3 regions of the Methylibium petroleiphilum PM1 genome follow, and region 1 is predicted to be linked to each of the others. Evidence: predicted binding sites of a transcription regulator. Region 1 holds the regulator's gene; each other region holds the start of a gene.
The links. The regulator FNR, encoded in region 1, switches genes on or off when oxygen is low (the NO sensors DNR and NnrR bind a similar motif). The targets are predictions, from matches to a motif close to TTGATNNNNATCAA.
Positions count from the first base shown of each region.

Region 2: MPE_RS18170 (fatty acid desaturase) is a predicted target of FNR. The motif match lies at 2,459-2,472, and genes of this name have one in related genera.
Region 3: MPE_RS13290 (universal stress protein) is a predicted target of FNR. The motif match lies at 2,476-2,489, and genes of this name have one in related genera.

Region 1 covers NC_008825.1:2,630,068-2,634,340, reverse strand. Annotated here, with positions in the region: gene ccoG (cytochrome c oxidase accessory protein CcoG) at 1-700, shown strand, start outside; gene MPE_RS12470 (hypothetical protein) at 725-973, shown strand; gene MPE_RS12465 (hypothetical protein) at 1,009-1,263, shown strand; gene fnr (fumarate/nitrate reduction transcriptional regulator Fnr) at 1,294-2,025, opposite strand; gene hemN (oxygen-independent coproporphyrinogen III oxidase) at 2,202-3,632, shown strand; gene MPE_RS12450 (sulfite exporter TauE/SafE family protein) at 3,652-4,273, shown strand, end outside.
Region 2 covers NC_008825.1:3,802,685-3,806,957, forward strand. Annotated here, with positions in the region: gene fmdA (formamidase) at 1-300, shown strand, start outside; gene MPE_RS18155 (FmdB family zinc ribbon protein) at 320-670, shown strand; gene MPE_RS18160 (hypothetical protein) at 771-1,115, shown strand; gene MPE_RS18165 (multidrug effflux MFS transporter) at 1,129-2,343, opposite strand; gene MPE_RS18170 (fatty acid desaturase) at 2,542-3,636, shown strand; gene MPE_RS18175 (Lrp/AsnC family transcriptional regulator) at 3,893-4,273, opposite strand, start outside.
Region 3 covers NC_008825.1:2,811,085-2,815,357, reverse strand. Annotated here, with positions in the region: gene MPE_RS13305 (tryptophan--tRNA ligase) at 1-432, opposite strand, end outside; gene MPE_RS22790 (hypothetical protein) at 489-1,193, opposite strand; gene purN (phosphoribosylglycinamide formyltransferase) at 1,319-1,948, shown strand; gene MPE_RS13290 (universal stress protein) at 1,980-2,414, opposite strand; gene MPE_RS13285 (sulfurtransferase) at 2,533-3,390, opposite strand; gene MPE_RS13280 (DMT family transporter) at 3,525-4,273, opposite strand, start outside.

The sequences.
Region 1 (4,273 bases):
GCGCGGCTCGCGCCCGCGCAGCCTGGCGCACGACGCGCTGGCCGCCCAGGGCAAAGGCGACTGCATCGACTGCACGCTGTGCGTGCAGGTCTGCCCGACCGGCATCGACATCCGCGAGGGGCTGCAATACGAGTGCATCGGCTGTGCCGCCTGCATCGACGTGTGCAACGGCGTGATGGACAAGATGGCGTATCCGCGCGGACTGATCCGCTATGCGACGCAGAACGGCCTGACTGCCGGCCAGAGCAGGCTGGACTGGCGGCGTGTGTTCCGTCCGCGCGTGCTGGTCTACGGCGTGATCCTGCTGCTGATCTCGGTCGGCTTCGTCACCAGTCTCGTGCTGCGCAGCCCGATGCGCGTCGACGTGGTGCGCGACCGCGGTACGTTGGCAAGGCTGGTCGACGAAGGGCGCATCGAGAACGTCTACCGGTTGCAGATCATGAACGCCACCGAGTCGGAGCAGCGCTACCGGGTGGTGGTGAGCGGCATCGCCGGCGCGCAGGCGCAGGTGCGTGACGAGGTGCGGCTGGCCCCGGCCGAGTCGCGCTGGGTGCCTGTCGCGGTGCAAGTGCCGCCGCAGAGCGCCGCGGCCCTGGGCCCCGGCGCCCACCCCCTGCGCTTCGAGATCATCCGCGAGGCCGACGGCATGCAGCCGGCGGCCAGCGTGTCCGAGAAATCCACCTTCGTCGTGCCGCGCTGAACGCGGCCCTCTCCGGAGCAACCCATGACCCCGAACGAGAACGCAACCCGCCCGACGCCCGCGCCCGAGCGGCCGCTGCCCTGGTGGCGCGAGCCCATGCTGTGGCTGGTGCTGGGCGGCCCGCTGGCGGTCGTGGTGGCTGGCATCGTCACTGCCGTGATCGCCGTGCGTGGCAGCGACCCGGTGCTCAGCCGCAGCAGCGAACCGCTGGGCAGCGACACGCCGGCAGTGCAGGCGCGCAACCATGCGGCCACGCCGCGTCCCGAGCGCTGAACGTGGTGCCGCCCGTCGACCCGGAGCTCGCGACGATGAGACAACGCACGCTGTGGATCGTCTGGCCGTCGTTCCTGATGGCGGGTGTGCTGGAGGTCCTGGTGTTCAGCGCAGCCGACCCGGCGGAACTGAGCGGCTGGGTCGGGCGCGCGCTGGAGACGGTGTCGCCGGCTGGCGTCTACACGCTGGCCTTCTTCGCGTTCTGGACCGTGTGCGCGCTGACGTCGATGTTGACGCTGCTGCTGGCAATGCCGGAGCCGGCCAATACCGAGCCGCGCCGCTGGCCCTGAGTCGCGCCGGGCGAGGCAGGCGGCGAACCTTCAGCAGGCCGGGCCGTTGACGAGCCGGCGCAGCCCGGATTCGTCGAGCACGCGGATGTCGCGCTGCTTAACCTCGAGCAGGCCTTCGTCCTGGAACTTCGAGAAGGTGCGGCTCACGGTCTCCAGCTTGAGACCGAGGTAGCTGCCGATCTCCTCGCGCGTCATGCGCAGCACGAGCGACGAGGCCGAGAAGCCGCGTGCCTGCAGGCGTTGCGTGAGGTTCAGCAGGAAGGCCGCGAGCCGCTCCTCGGCCCGCATGCTGCCGAGCAGCAGCATCACGCCGTGGTCGCGCACGATCTCGCGGCTCATGATCTTGTGGAACTGGTGCTGCAGCGGCGTGGATTCGCGCGACAGCTTCTCGAGCTGCGAGTAGGGGATCTGGCAGACCTGGGAGTCCTCCAGCGCCACCGCGTCGCAGGCATGGCGGTCGGTGCTGATGCCGTCCAGTCCCAGCAGTTCGCCGGCCATCTGGAAGCCGGTCACCTGGTCACGGCCATCGTCGGCGGACACGCAGGTCTTGAAGAAGCCGGTGCGCACCGCATAAAGCGACTCGAAGCGATCCCCGGCGTGGAACAGCGTGTCGCCGCGCTTCACGGGGCGGCGGCTGCCCACCAGCTGGTCGAGGTGGTCGAGATCGTCGTCCGACAGCCCCACCGGCAGGCAGAGCTCGCGCAGGTTGCAACTGGAGCATGCGACCTTGAGGGCCTCGATGCGGATCGGTTCGCGTTCCATGCGCTTCATTATGATCTTGTGCGCGGCCCGCGATGGAGCATGTGAGTCGGCGGCGGCGTCGTGAGGGGCAAGTTGCATGATCGACCTCAAGCTGTGCATGGATTGTCGGAGGCCACCGGCGACCGGCCTTGACCCAGATCAAGAGCCCGGTGAGAGGCCCTCGGCACAGTCCGGACATGCCCCCTCCGACCCTGACCGACATGCTGGAACCGGCTGCGCCGAGCGAGGAACTCCTGAGTCGTCTGGACGCCGGTGGGCCGCGCTACACCTCCTACCCGACCGCCGACCGCTTCGTGGAGGCCTTCGGCCCCGCTCAGTACCGGCAGGCCCTGGGCCAGCGCCGCAGCGGAGCCCCGGCGGCCGGCGCGGTGGGCGGCGGCACACCGCTGTCGATCTACGTTCACATCCCATTCTGCGAGTCGGTCTGCTACTACTGCGCCTGTAACAAGGTGATCACCCGGCAGCACCGGCGCGGCACCGAGTACCTGGAGTGGCTGGGCCGCGAGGTGGCATTGCACCAGGACGTGATCGGCAGCCGCCAGCGCGTCAGTCAGCTGCACCTCGGCGGCGGTACGCCGACCTTCCTGGACGATACGGAGCTGTCGCAGCTGATGGCCCTGCTGCGCGGTGCCTTCGACCTGCAGCCGCAGGCCGAATGCTCGATCGAGGTCGACCCGCGCACCGTCAGTGCCTCGCGGCTGGCGCACCTGAAGGCGCTGGGTTTCAACCGCCTGAGCTTCGGCGTGCAGGACTTCGACCCCGAAGTGCAGCACGCGGTGCATCGCGTGCAGCCGGCCGAGCAGGTGGAGGCACTGATCGCCAGCGCGCGCGCATTGGGCTTCGATTCGATCAACGTCGACCTGATCCACGGCCTGCCCAAGCAGACCCCGGCCTCGCTGGCCCGGACGGTGGAGCAGGTGGCGCGGTTGCGGCCGGACCGCGTGGCGCTCTACAGCTATGCGCACCTGCCGCAGCGCTTCAAGCCGCAGCGGCGCATCCATGCGGCAGACCTGCCAGGCACCGCCCAGCGCGTGACGATGCTGTCGAACGCGATCGCCGCCTTCCTGGCGCACGGTTACGACTACATCGGCATGGACCACTTCGCCCTGCCGGGTGACGCGCTGGCCGCGGCCAAGCGGCAGGGCCGGCTGCACCGCAATTTCCAGGGCTACAGCACCCAGCCCGACTGCGACCTGATCGGCCTGGGCGTCTCGGCCATCGGCCGCATCGGTGCGACCTACAGCCAGAATGCGAAGACGCTGCCGGAGTACCAGGACGCCCTGCGCTCCGGGGAACTGCCGGTGGTGCGCGGCCTCGTGCTGACGCGCGACGACGTGGTGCGCCGCTCGGTGATCATGGCGCTGATGTGCCAGGGGCGGGTGGTGTTCGAATCCATCGAACTGGCTCACCTGCTCGATTTCCGCCGCTACTTCGAGGCCGAACTGCGCCGGCTGCAGCCACTGGCCGGGCAGGGGCTGATCGAGATCGACGACGACGCGATCCAGCTCACCCCGCTGGGCTGGTACTTCGTGCGCGCCGTGGCGATGGTGTTCGATCGTCACCTGCAGGCCGACCGCGATCGCGAACGCTATTCGCGGCTGATCTGACGCAAGGGACAGTCACGGCATGAGCCTCTCGCTGGTGGCGGCCGGGCTGGCGATCGGCATCGCGGGCAGTCCGCACTGTGCCGCGATGTGCGCCGCGCCCTGCGCGGCGATCGAGCGGTCCTGCGGTGGCGCACGGCCTGCGCGGGCCGCCGCCGCCCTGCATCTGGGGCGCCTGCTGTCCTACGGCCTGGCGGGGGCGCTGGTGGCCACCGGGGCTGGATGGATGGCCGAACTGGCCCAGGCCACCCGCTGGTTGCGGCCGCTGTGGACCCTGCTGCAGGTGACCGTGGTGGTGTTTGGCCTGTGGCTGCTGGTGGCCGGACGCATGCCCCGCATCGTGCTGGGCACCGGCTCCGCACCCGGCGTGGCCGTCCCCATGCTCGGGCCGCTCCCTGCGAAGGGGCGGCGGCGCGGCTGGGGCTGGGCCGGTACGGCCGGAGCGCTGTGGGCGGCCTGGCCTTGCGGCCTGCTCTATTCGGCGCTGGTCGTTGCGGCGCTGGCCGACGGGCCGCTGGCGGGCGCTGCGGTCATGCTCGCCTTCGCGCTGGGCGGCGGGCTGGCCTTGCTGTTCGGCCGCGGCGTGCTCGGTCGACTGGGGCAGGGCGCCAGCGCGGCGAGGTGGACCGGTGCCCTGCTGGTGA
Region 2 (4,273 bases), 1.2 Mb from region 1:
ATCTCGGTCGACGAGCACGGCCAGCAGCACTACCTCGACGTCCACGTGGCCTACCGCCAGGCTTGCCTGAACGCCATCGAGTACCTGAAGAAGTTCGGCTACTCCGGCGCGCAGGCGCACTCCATCCTCGGCACGGCGCCGGTGCAGGGGCACATCAGCGGCGTGGTCGACATCCCGAACGCCTGCGCCACGCTGTGGCTGCCGACGCAGATCTTCGACTTCGACATCAACCCCAGCGCCGCCGGGCCGGTGAAGTACCTCGACGGCTCGATCGACATGCCGCTGTCGCCCGACCTCTGAGTCCCCCGAGGCCGCCGCCATGCCCACCTACGACTACGCCTGCCCCGCGTGCGGCGGCTTCGACGCCTTCCGCACGCTGTCCGCCCGCAACGAGCCGGCCACCTGCCCCGACTGCCAGCGCGAGTCGCCGCGCGTCTTCGTCAGCGCGCCACGGCTGGCGCTGATGGCCGGCAGCACCCGCAGCGCGATCGAGGTCAACGAGCGCGCGCGACATGAGCCGAAGAGCTCGCGCGACTACCAGCGCCTGCGGCACCCGTCGGGCTGCGGCTGCTGCTCCTCCGGCGCGTCCACGCGGCGCGGCGCCACGGTGACCGCGGCCAACGGCGCCAAGGCCTTCCCGAGCAAGCGGCCGTGGATGATCAGCCACTGACGGACACACCCTGCGACAGGCAGCGCGACCGGTTCGCGCAGAATCGCGACTGGCCGGCGCCCCGCGGGACGCCGGCGCACCGTCCGCGAGGAGCGAGCCCATGCGCAAGACCCCCGTCATCGCCGTTGCCCTGATCGCCTGCGCGGCCGCCGTGGCCGCAGAGGAACCATCCAAGGTGAAACAGGCCGCGAGCGCGACCGGCGAAGCCGTGTCGAACGCCGCGGTCAAGACCGGCGAAGCCATCGAGCGTGGCGCGAAGAAGACCGGCGCCGCGATCGAGCGCGGCGCGCACAAGGCCGGCGAAGCCATCGAGACCGGCGCCGAGGCCACCGGCCGCGCGGTCCGCAAGGGTGTGCGCAAGACCGGCGAGGTGATCGAGAGCGGCGGGCAGAAGCTCAAGTCGGTTGGCAGCTCGGGCGCGTCCTCGTCATCGCCGTCCGACTGAGCGCCGCGACGGCTCAGCTGCAGGGCCGCGTCGCCGCGGACGCGGCCGACCGACGCCCGCCCAGCGTCAGCCAGGTCAGCAGCAGCGCGCACAGCGCCGCGGCCGCCATGCCGGCCACCATCGGCCGCGCGCTGCCGTCGGCAAAGCCGCTCATCAGCGCGATCACCACGGCACCGAGCACCAGCTGGAGCGTGCCCATCAGCGCCGACGCGGCACCGGCGATCTCGCCGTGGTCGTCGAGCGCCATCACCGAGGTGGTGGGCACCACCAGGCCGAGGAAGCCGTAGCCGACGAGCATGACGACGATCATCACGTCGAGCCTGTCGATGCCGGCCAGGTTGAACGCCAGCAGCGCACCCAGCGACAGCGCGAAGCCCAGCACCGCCACCCGCACGATGCTCGCGAGGCCGAAGCGTGCCGTCAGCCGGCCGGCGAACTGCGACACGCCGATGAACGAGGCCGCGTTCACGCTGAACGCCAGGCTGTACTCGCGCGGCGTCAGCCCGTAGTGGCCGATGAAGACGAACGACGAGTTGGCCAGGAAGATGAAGAAGCTGGCCATGCCGAAGGCCCCGATCGCGGTGAGCCCCAGGAAATGCCGGTCGCGCAGCAGCAGCGCGAAGGCGCGCAGCGTGCTCGCCACATCGCTCTGCGTGCGCTGCGCGGCAGGCCGCGTCTCCTCCAGCGTCAGCGCCACCAGCAGCAGGCCCACCACGCCGATGCCGGTGACCGCCCAGAAGATCGCGCGCCAGCCGGCGGCGTCGATCACGAAGCTGCCGATCAGTGGCGCGAGGATGGGCGACACGCTGAACACCAGCAGCAGCAGCGACATCAGCCGCGTGGCCTCCACGCCGGTGTGCAGGTCGCGCACGATGGCGCGCGGCACCACGATCGGCGCGCCGCCGCCCAGGCCCTGCAGGAAACGGAAGGCGATCAGCCAACCGATGTCGGGCGCGAGCGCGCAGCCCACGCTGCCGACGATGAACAGCCCGATGCCGACGTACAGCGGCGGCTTGCGGCCGAACATGTCGGAGGCCGGGCCGTAGACCAGCTGGCTGATCGCGAACGACACGAAGAATGCCATCAGGCTCATCTGCACCGCGTGCACGTCGGCCTGCAGCGCGCTGCCGATAGCCGGCAGCGCGGGCAGGTACATGTCGATCGCGAACGGACCGATCGAGGACAGCAGGCCCAGCACCAGGGCCCTGCGCAGGAAAGTCGAATTCATCGGGGAAGGAAGAGGGGACGCGGGCAGCCGCCAGCGCCGAAGCCGCCGATCATCCCCGAATCGCGTGCGCGGCGTGCGCGCACGGGCAACGAGCGCACACGTCCGGCGCGCCCGCTTGACCGCCGTCAAGGACAGCCCCCGCCCGCGGCCCTAGCCTTCGGCGTTCCGATCCGCCTGCGTTCGCGCCACCCGCCTCCGATGCCTGCTGCCTGTCCCGACCTCGCGCCCCCGTCCGCCGCCCCGAGCGCCATCCCCCACCGCAAGCTGATCCGCGCCTGGCTGGCGCCGCTGGCCTCGCGCAGCACGGCCTACGCGCTCGCGCTGACGCTCGTCGACCTGCTGCTGCTGGGCGCCGCACTGACCGCCACCGTGGCGTTCGAGACGCTGCCGATGAAGCTGCTGGCAGGCATGGCGGCCGGCTTCGTGATCGGCCGCCTGTTCATCCTCGGCCACGACGCCTGCCACCAGAGCCTCACGCCGCACCGTCGGCTGAACCGCTGGCTCGGCCGCCTGGTGTTCCTGCCCTCGCTCACGCCCTACAGCCTGTGGGAGGTGGGGCACAACGTGGTGCACCACGGCTACACCAACCTGAAGGGCTTCGACTTCGTCTGGGAGCCGCGCACGCTCGAGGCCTACCGCGCGCTGCCGCGCTGGCGGCGCAGGCTCGAGCGCGTGTACCGCAGCGGCTGGGCACCCTGGCTCTACTACCTGGTGGAGATCTGGTGGAACCGGCTGCTGTTCCCGAACCGGCGCACCATGCCGACGCGGCGCGCGGCATTCTTCTGGGACGGCGTGCTGGTGGTCGCGGGCGCGGCGGCATGGATCGCCGGCCTGGTGGCGGCCGCGGCGGCCACCGGCCAGTCGGCCACGTTCCTGGTGCTGACGGGCTTCGTGCTGCCCTTCGTGTTCTGGAACGGCATGATCGGCTTCGTGGTCTACGTGCACCACACGCACACCGGCGTGGCGTGGTACGAGGACAAGCGGCGCTGGGCGGACGCCCAGCCCTTCGTGTCCACCACGGTGCACCTGACCTTCCGCTCCTTCATGGGCAGCGCGCTGCACCACATCATGGAGCACACCGCGCACCACGTGGACATGAGCGTGCCGCTGTACCGGCTGAAGCGGGCGCAGCGGCTACTGGAAGAGCGGCTCGCGGGGCACATCGTCGTGCAGCCGTTCTCGTGGCGCTGGTACGCCGACACCGCGCGGCGCTGCAAGCTCTACGACTTCGAGGCGGGTTGCTGGACCGACTTTTCGGGTCGCCGGACCAGCACGCCGTTGGCTGCGGGGTGAAGCGTTTGCGTTGCGCGTCGTCGATGTGTGGGGTGGCAGAGGCCATCGAGTGGCCGACACAAATGTGAGCTGCGACGGCGAACACCCATGACGGTGGTGGATCAGGCCGGTGGGGCGCTCTGCGAAGCGAAGTAGAGGAGGAGCCGCCCGGCCTGCAGGGGCGGGCGGCGGGGGACATGAGCGCACCAGAGCGCCCCGCCGGCCTGATCTCGCGCCAGACGCGCACCCATCTCGTCTGTTCGAACGCAACCGCCTATCAAACCGGAAACTGCGTCGTCGACAGCACCTGCTTGAGCACCATGAACGAGCGGATCTGTCGCACGCCCGGCAGGTGCAGCAGCTGCTCGGCATGCAGGCGATTGAAGCTGTCGTTGTCGCGCGTGCGCACCAGCATGAAGTAGTCGAACTCGCCGGTCACCACGTGGCACTCCATGCAGCCCGACACCCGGGCGGCGGCCTTCTCGAAGTCGGCGAAGGAGTCGGGTGTGGAGCGGTCCAGCACCACGCCGATCATCACCAGCATGCCGGCGTCCAGCGCGGCCGGGTTCAGCAGCGCGACGATGCCCTTGATCAGCCCCGCCTGCTTGAGCCGCTCGACGCGGCGCAGGCAGGCCGGCGCGCTGAGGTTCACCTTGGC
Region 3 (4,273 bases), 180 kb from region 1:
GATGTCGGCCGCCATCAGGATGGGGTAGCTGTACAGGCCCATCGAGATGTTGGCGTCGATGTCCTCGCCGGCCGCCTCGTTCGCGTCGGTCGCGGCCTTGTAGGCGTGGGCGCGGTTCATCTGGCCCTTGGCGGTCACGCAGGTCAGCAGCCAGGTGAGCTCGGTGGTCTCGGGGATGTCGCTCTGGCGGTAGAAGGTGACGCGCTGCGTGTCCAGCCCGGCGGCCAGCCAGGTGGCCGCGATCTCCAGCCGCGAGCGCTCGATGCGGTCGGGCTCGTCGCACTTGATCAGCGCGTGGTAGTCGGCCAGGAAGAAGAAGCTCTCGACGCCGGGCTCGCGGCTCGCGGCGATGGCCGGCCGGATCGCGCCGACGTAGTTGCCCAGGTGGGGCGTGCCGGTGGTCGTGATGCCGGTGAGGACACGTTGCGTCATGAGGGCTCTTCCAGGAACTCGTCGGGTCGCGGATTCTAGGCAGGCGCCCCGGCGCCTCAGTCGTCCGTGCGCGTGCGCAGCCAGGCGGTGGCGATCAGCAGCAGCGGCACGAAGGTCTCCAGGCCTTCCTCGTGCAGATGGGACAGCGCGGTGGCGGTCCAGCCGAGCGGGCGGTGGTATTCGTCGGCCATCACGGCGGGCAGGCGGTCGAACACCTTGGACAGCACCAGCAGGCCGCCCGCCAGCACGATCAGCCGGCCCCAGGGCTGGCGGTAGAGGCGCCGGCGCAGGAAGGCGAGGGTGTTGTAGCCCAGTCCGGCCAGCACGGTGCCGAGCACGCCGAGCGCGATGAGGCCGCCGAGCAGCTTCTGCGGCGTCGTGACCTCGTGCCCGCGGTAGAAGTTGATCTTCAGGAAGCTGACGCCGCCGAACACCGCCTGCTTGTGCAGGTCGAGTTCGCGCGCGCAGAACAGCAGGCTCACTGCGGCCAGCAGCAGGGTGTGGCGGTTCAGGCCGCCGGTAGCGAGCACCACCACCGCCAGCAGCAGCCAGGCGAGCACGCTGGTCCATTCGAGCGGACCGTTCTCCGAGGTGAGCCAGTCGACCATCGCGTGGTCACCCGACAGCGCGATCGCCACGAGCCACAGCACCATCGCAGCCAGCAGCGCGACCGTGACGACCTCGGCGCGGCTGATCGGCGCCCAGGCGTTCGACGTCAGGGAGAGGGAAGAGGGCAGCGAGCGCCCGGGGACAGCGTTCATGGCGTGGGGGCGTGGGGTGGGTCGCGGGATGCAGCAACGGGCAGCCCGGAGGGCCTGTCGCCGAGGCGTCGCAGGCCGGGCAATGATTATCGGCGGCTTGCGATACCCGCCTACACTGCCGGCCCATGAAGCGCATCGTGATCCTGATCTCCGGCCGGGGCTCCAACATGGAGGCCATCGTCGAGGCCTGCGCTGCGCAGGCTTGGCCGGCCCGGATCTCGGCGGTGATCAGCAACCGCGCCGACGCCGCGGGCCTGGACTACGCTGCCGCGAGAGGTATCGCGACGTCGGCGGTCGAGCATCGTGCCTACCCTGACCGCGAGCGCTTCGACGCCGCGCTGGCCGAGGCCATCGACCAGCACGCGCCCGACCTGGTGGTGCTGGCCGGCTTCATGCGCATCCTGACGGCGGGCTTCGTGCAGCGCTATGCCGGCCGCCTGCTCAACATCCACCCGTCGCTGCTGCCGGCCTTCACCGGCCTGCACACCCATCGGCGCGCGATCGAGGCCGGCTGCAAGCTGGCCGGCGCCACCGTGCACTACGTGACCGCCGAGCTGGATCACGGCCCGATCGTCGCGCAGGCGGCGGTGCCGGTGCTGCCCGACGACACCGAGCAGACGCTGGCCGCGCGCGTGCTGGCCAGCGAGCACCGGCTCTATCCGATGGCGGTGCGCTGGGCGGTCGAGGGGGCCCTGCGGATCGAGGCCAACGGCGTGGTGCGGCAACGCGACGGCGCCGCGCAGCTGCTGCTCTGAAACCCGCCCGGGCCGCAGCCCGGGCCTGCGCTCAGCGCACCACCAGCACCGGGATCGCGGTGTGCGTCAGCAGCTTCTGGGTCTCGCTGCCCAGCAACAGCGCGCTCATGCCGCGGCGGCCGTGCGAGGCCATCACGATCAGGTCGCAGCCGCGCTGGCTCGCATGCTCGATGATGGCCTCGTAGGGATGCAGCGCCTCGATGGTGTAGGTCTCGCAGCCCAGGCCGGCGGCCTGGCAGGCGGCGGCGACCTGCTGCACGCGCCGCTGCGCGATCTGCTCCTGCGCGTCGAAGTACTCCTGCGGCGCCACCGGCTGGATCTCGCTGATCGCGCTGTAGGGGAAGGGCTCCTTGACGCTCAGCGCCTCGATCTTCGAACCCAGGGCCTTGGCGAGCGACACCGCGGTGGCGACGGCCTTGCCGGTGACGTCGCTGCCGTCGGTGGGAACCAGGATGCGTTGGTACATGGCGGCCTCCTTGGCTGCGGGACTGACAGGCGCATCTTGCACCGTTGCCCCGCCCCTGATCTTGCCGAGGATCAAGCTTTGCGTCGAGCCTGCCCGCGGGCGCGGTGCGGACTTCCGCTCAGCCGCGCGCCACCGGGCGCGCCGGGTCGGCGCACCATTCGCTCCACGAGCCCGGGTAGAGCGCGGCGCCGGGCAGTCCGGCCCGTTCCATCGCCAGCAGGTTGTGGCAGGCGGTGACGCCGGAGCCGCACTGCTGCACCGACTCGGCCGGCGGCCGGCCGGCGAGCAGCGGCAGGAAGGCGGCATGCAGCGCCGCGGGCGCGAGGAAGCGGCCTTCGGCGTCGAGGTTGTCCTTGAACGGCCGGTTCAGTGCCCCGGGGATGTGGCCGGCCACCGGGTCCAGTGGTTCGACGTCGCCGCGAAAGCGCTCCGGCGCCCGCGCGTCGATCAGCCGCACGCGACCGAGCCCGGCCTGCAGCGCGGCGGCATCGACCGTCGGAACCAGCGAGGCCGCGGGCCCATAGGCAGGCCGCGCCGCGACGGCCGCCGGCGTCTCGCTCTCCAGCGCGCCGCCGACTGCGCGCCATGCGGCGAGCCCGCCGTCCAGCACGGTGACCTCGCGGTGGCCGAGCCAGCGCAGCATCCACCACGCGCGGGCAGCGAACATCGCGCCCTGCCGGTCGTAGACCACCACCGGCGTGGCCGGGGTGATGCCCAGGCGTGTCAGTGTTGCGGCGAAGGCCTCGCGCGTCGGCAGCGGATGGCGGCCGCGGAAGCGGCCGTCGGTGGCCGGCGTGTGGTCGGCCAGGTCGCGGTCGAGGTGCAGGTAGTGGGCACCGGGCAGGTGGCCCTCGCGGTAGCTGCGTTCGCCGGCCGCGGGATCGGCCAGGTCGAACGAGGTGTCGACCACGACGGTCGGCGCGCCGGCAGCCAGCCGCTCGCGCAGCGCCTCAGCGTCGATCAGCGGCATGGGCAGGGTCGAGGCAACACGGTTCAACTCACTTCTCCTCGCAAGCGACCCGAGGCAGCGCGCGGCCGCCGCGGATCCGGCTCCGCCGGTCCGCCTTCGGCGCCCCTGGAGGGGGGCGCCGAAGGCGCAACGGGGGTGGGTCATGTTTCAAGGGTCGATTGCACCGCATCTCGCGGCGCCGCGCGGTTGCGCAACTGCGTGGCGGCGATGCCGGCGGCCACCACCAGCGCCATGCCGCCCAGCGCCATCGGCGTGACCGGGTCGTCGAACAGCAGCGCGCCGAAGATGAAGGAATAGACGATGCCGAGGTACTGCAGGCTGGCGTTCACCAGCGGTCGCCCGGTGGCGTAGGCGCGCGTCATCAGCAACTGCGCGGCGGTGGCGAAGCCGCCGACAGCGAGCAGCATCAGCGCCGCGAAGGTGTCGGTGTGGGCCGTGAACCCGCCGGACGGCAGCGCCGTCAGCAGGCCGGCCGCCATGCCGCCGACGGAGAAATAGAACACCACCCGCGGCTCCGGTTCGCCGGCCCGGCCGAGCGCGGTGACCTGCAGGTAGGCCACCGCCGACAGCAGGCCCGACAGCAGGCCCATCAGGCCGTACCAGAGCTGGTCGCGCTCCATCGTCGGCCGCAGGATCAGCGCCACGCCGATGAAGCCGACCAGCACGGTCGCGATCAGCCGGCCGTCGGTGCGCGCGCCGCCGAGCATGATCGCGCCGCCGATCAGGAACAGCGCCATCCACACCGAGGACATGTAGTTCAGCGTCATCGCGGTCGCCAGCGGCAGGCCGGCGATCGAGTAGAACCACAGGCTGAGCGCGGTGACGCCGCTGGCGCTGCGCCAGAAGTGCATCGCCAGCACCGGCGTGCGCACGCCGTCACCTCGCCGGT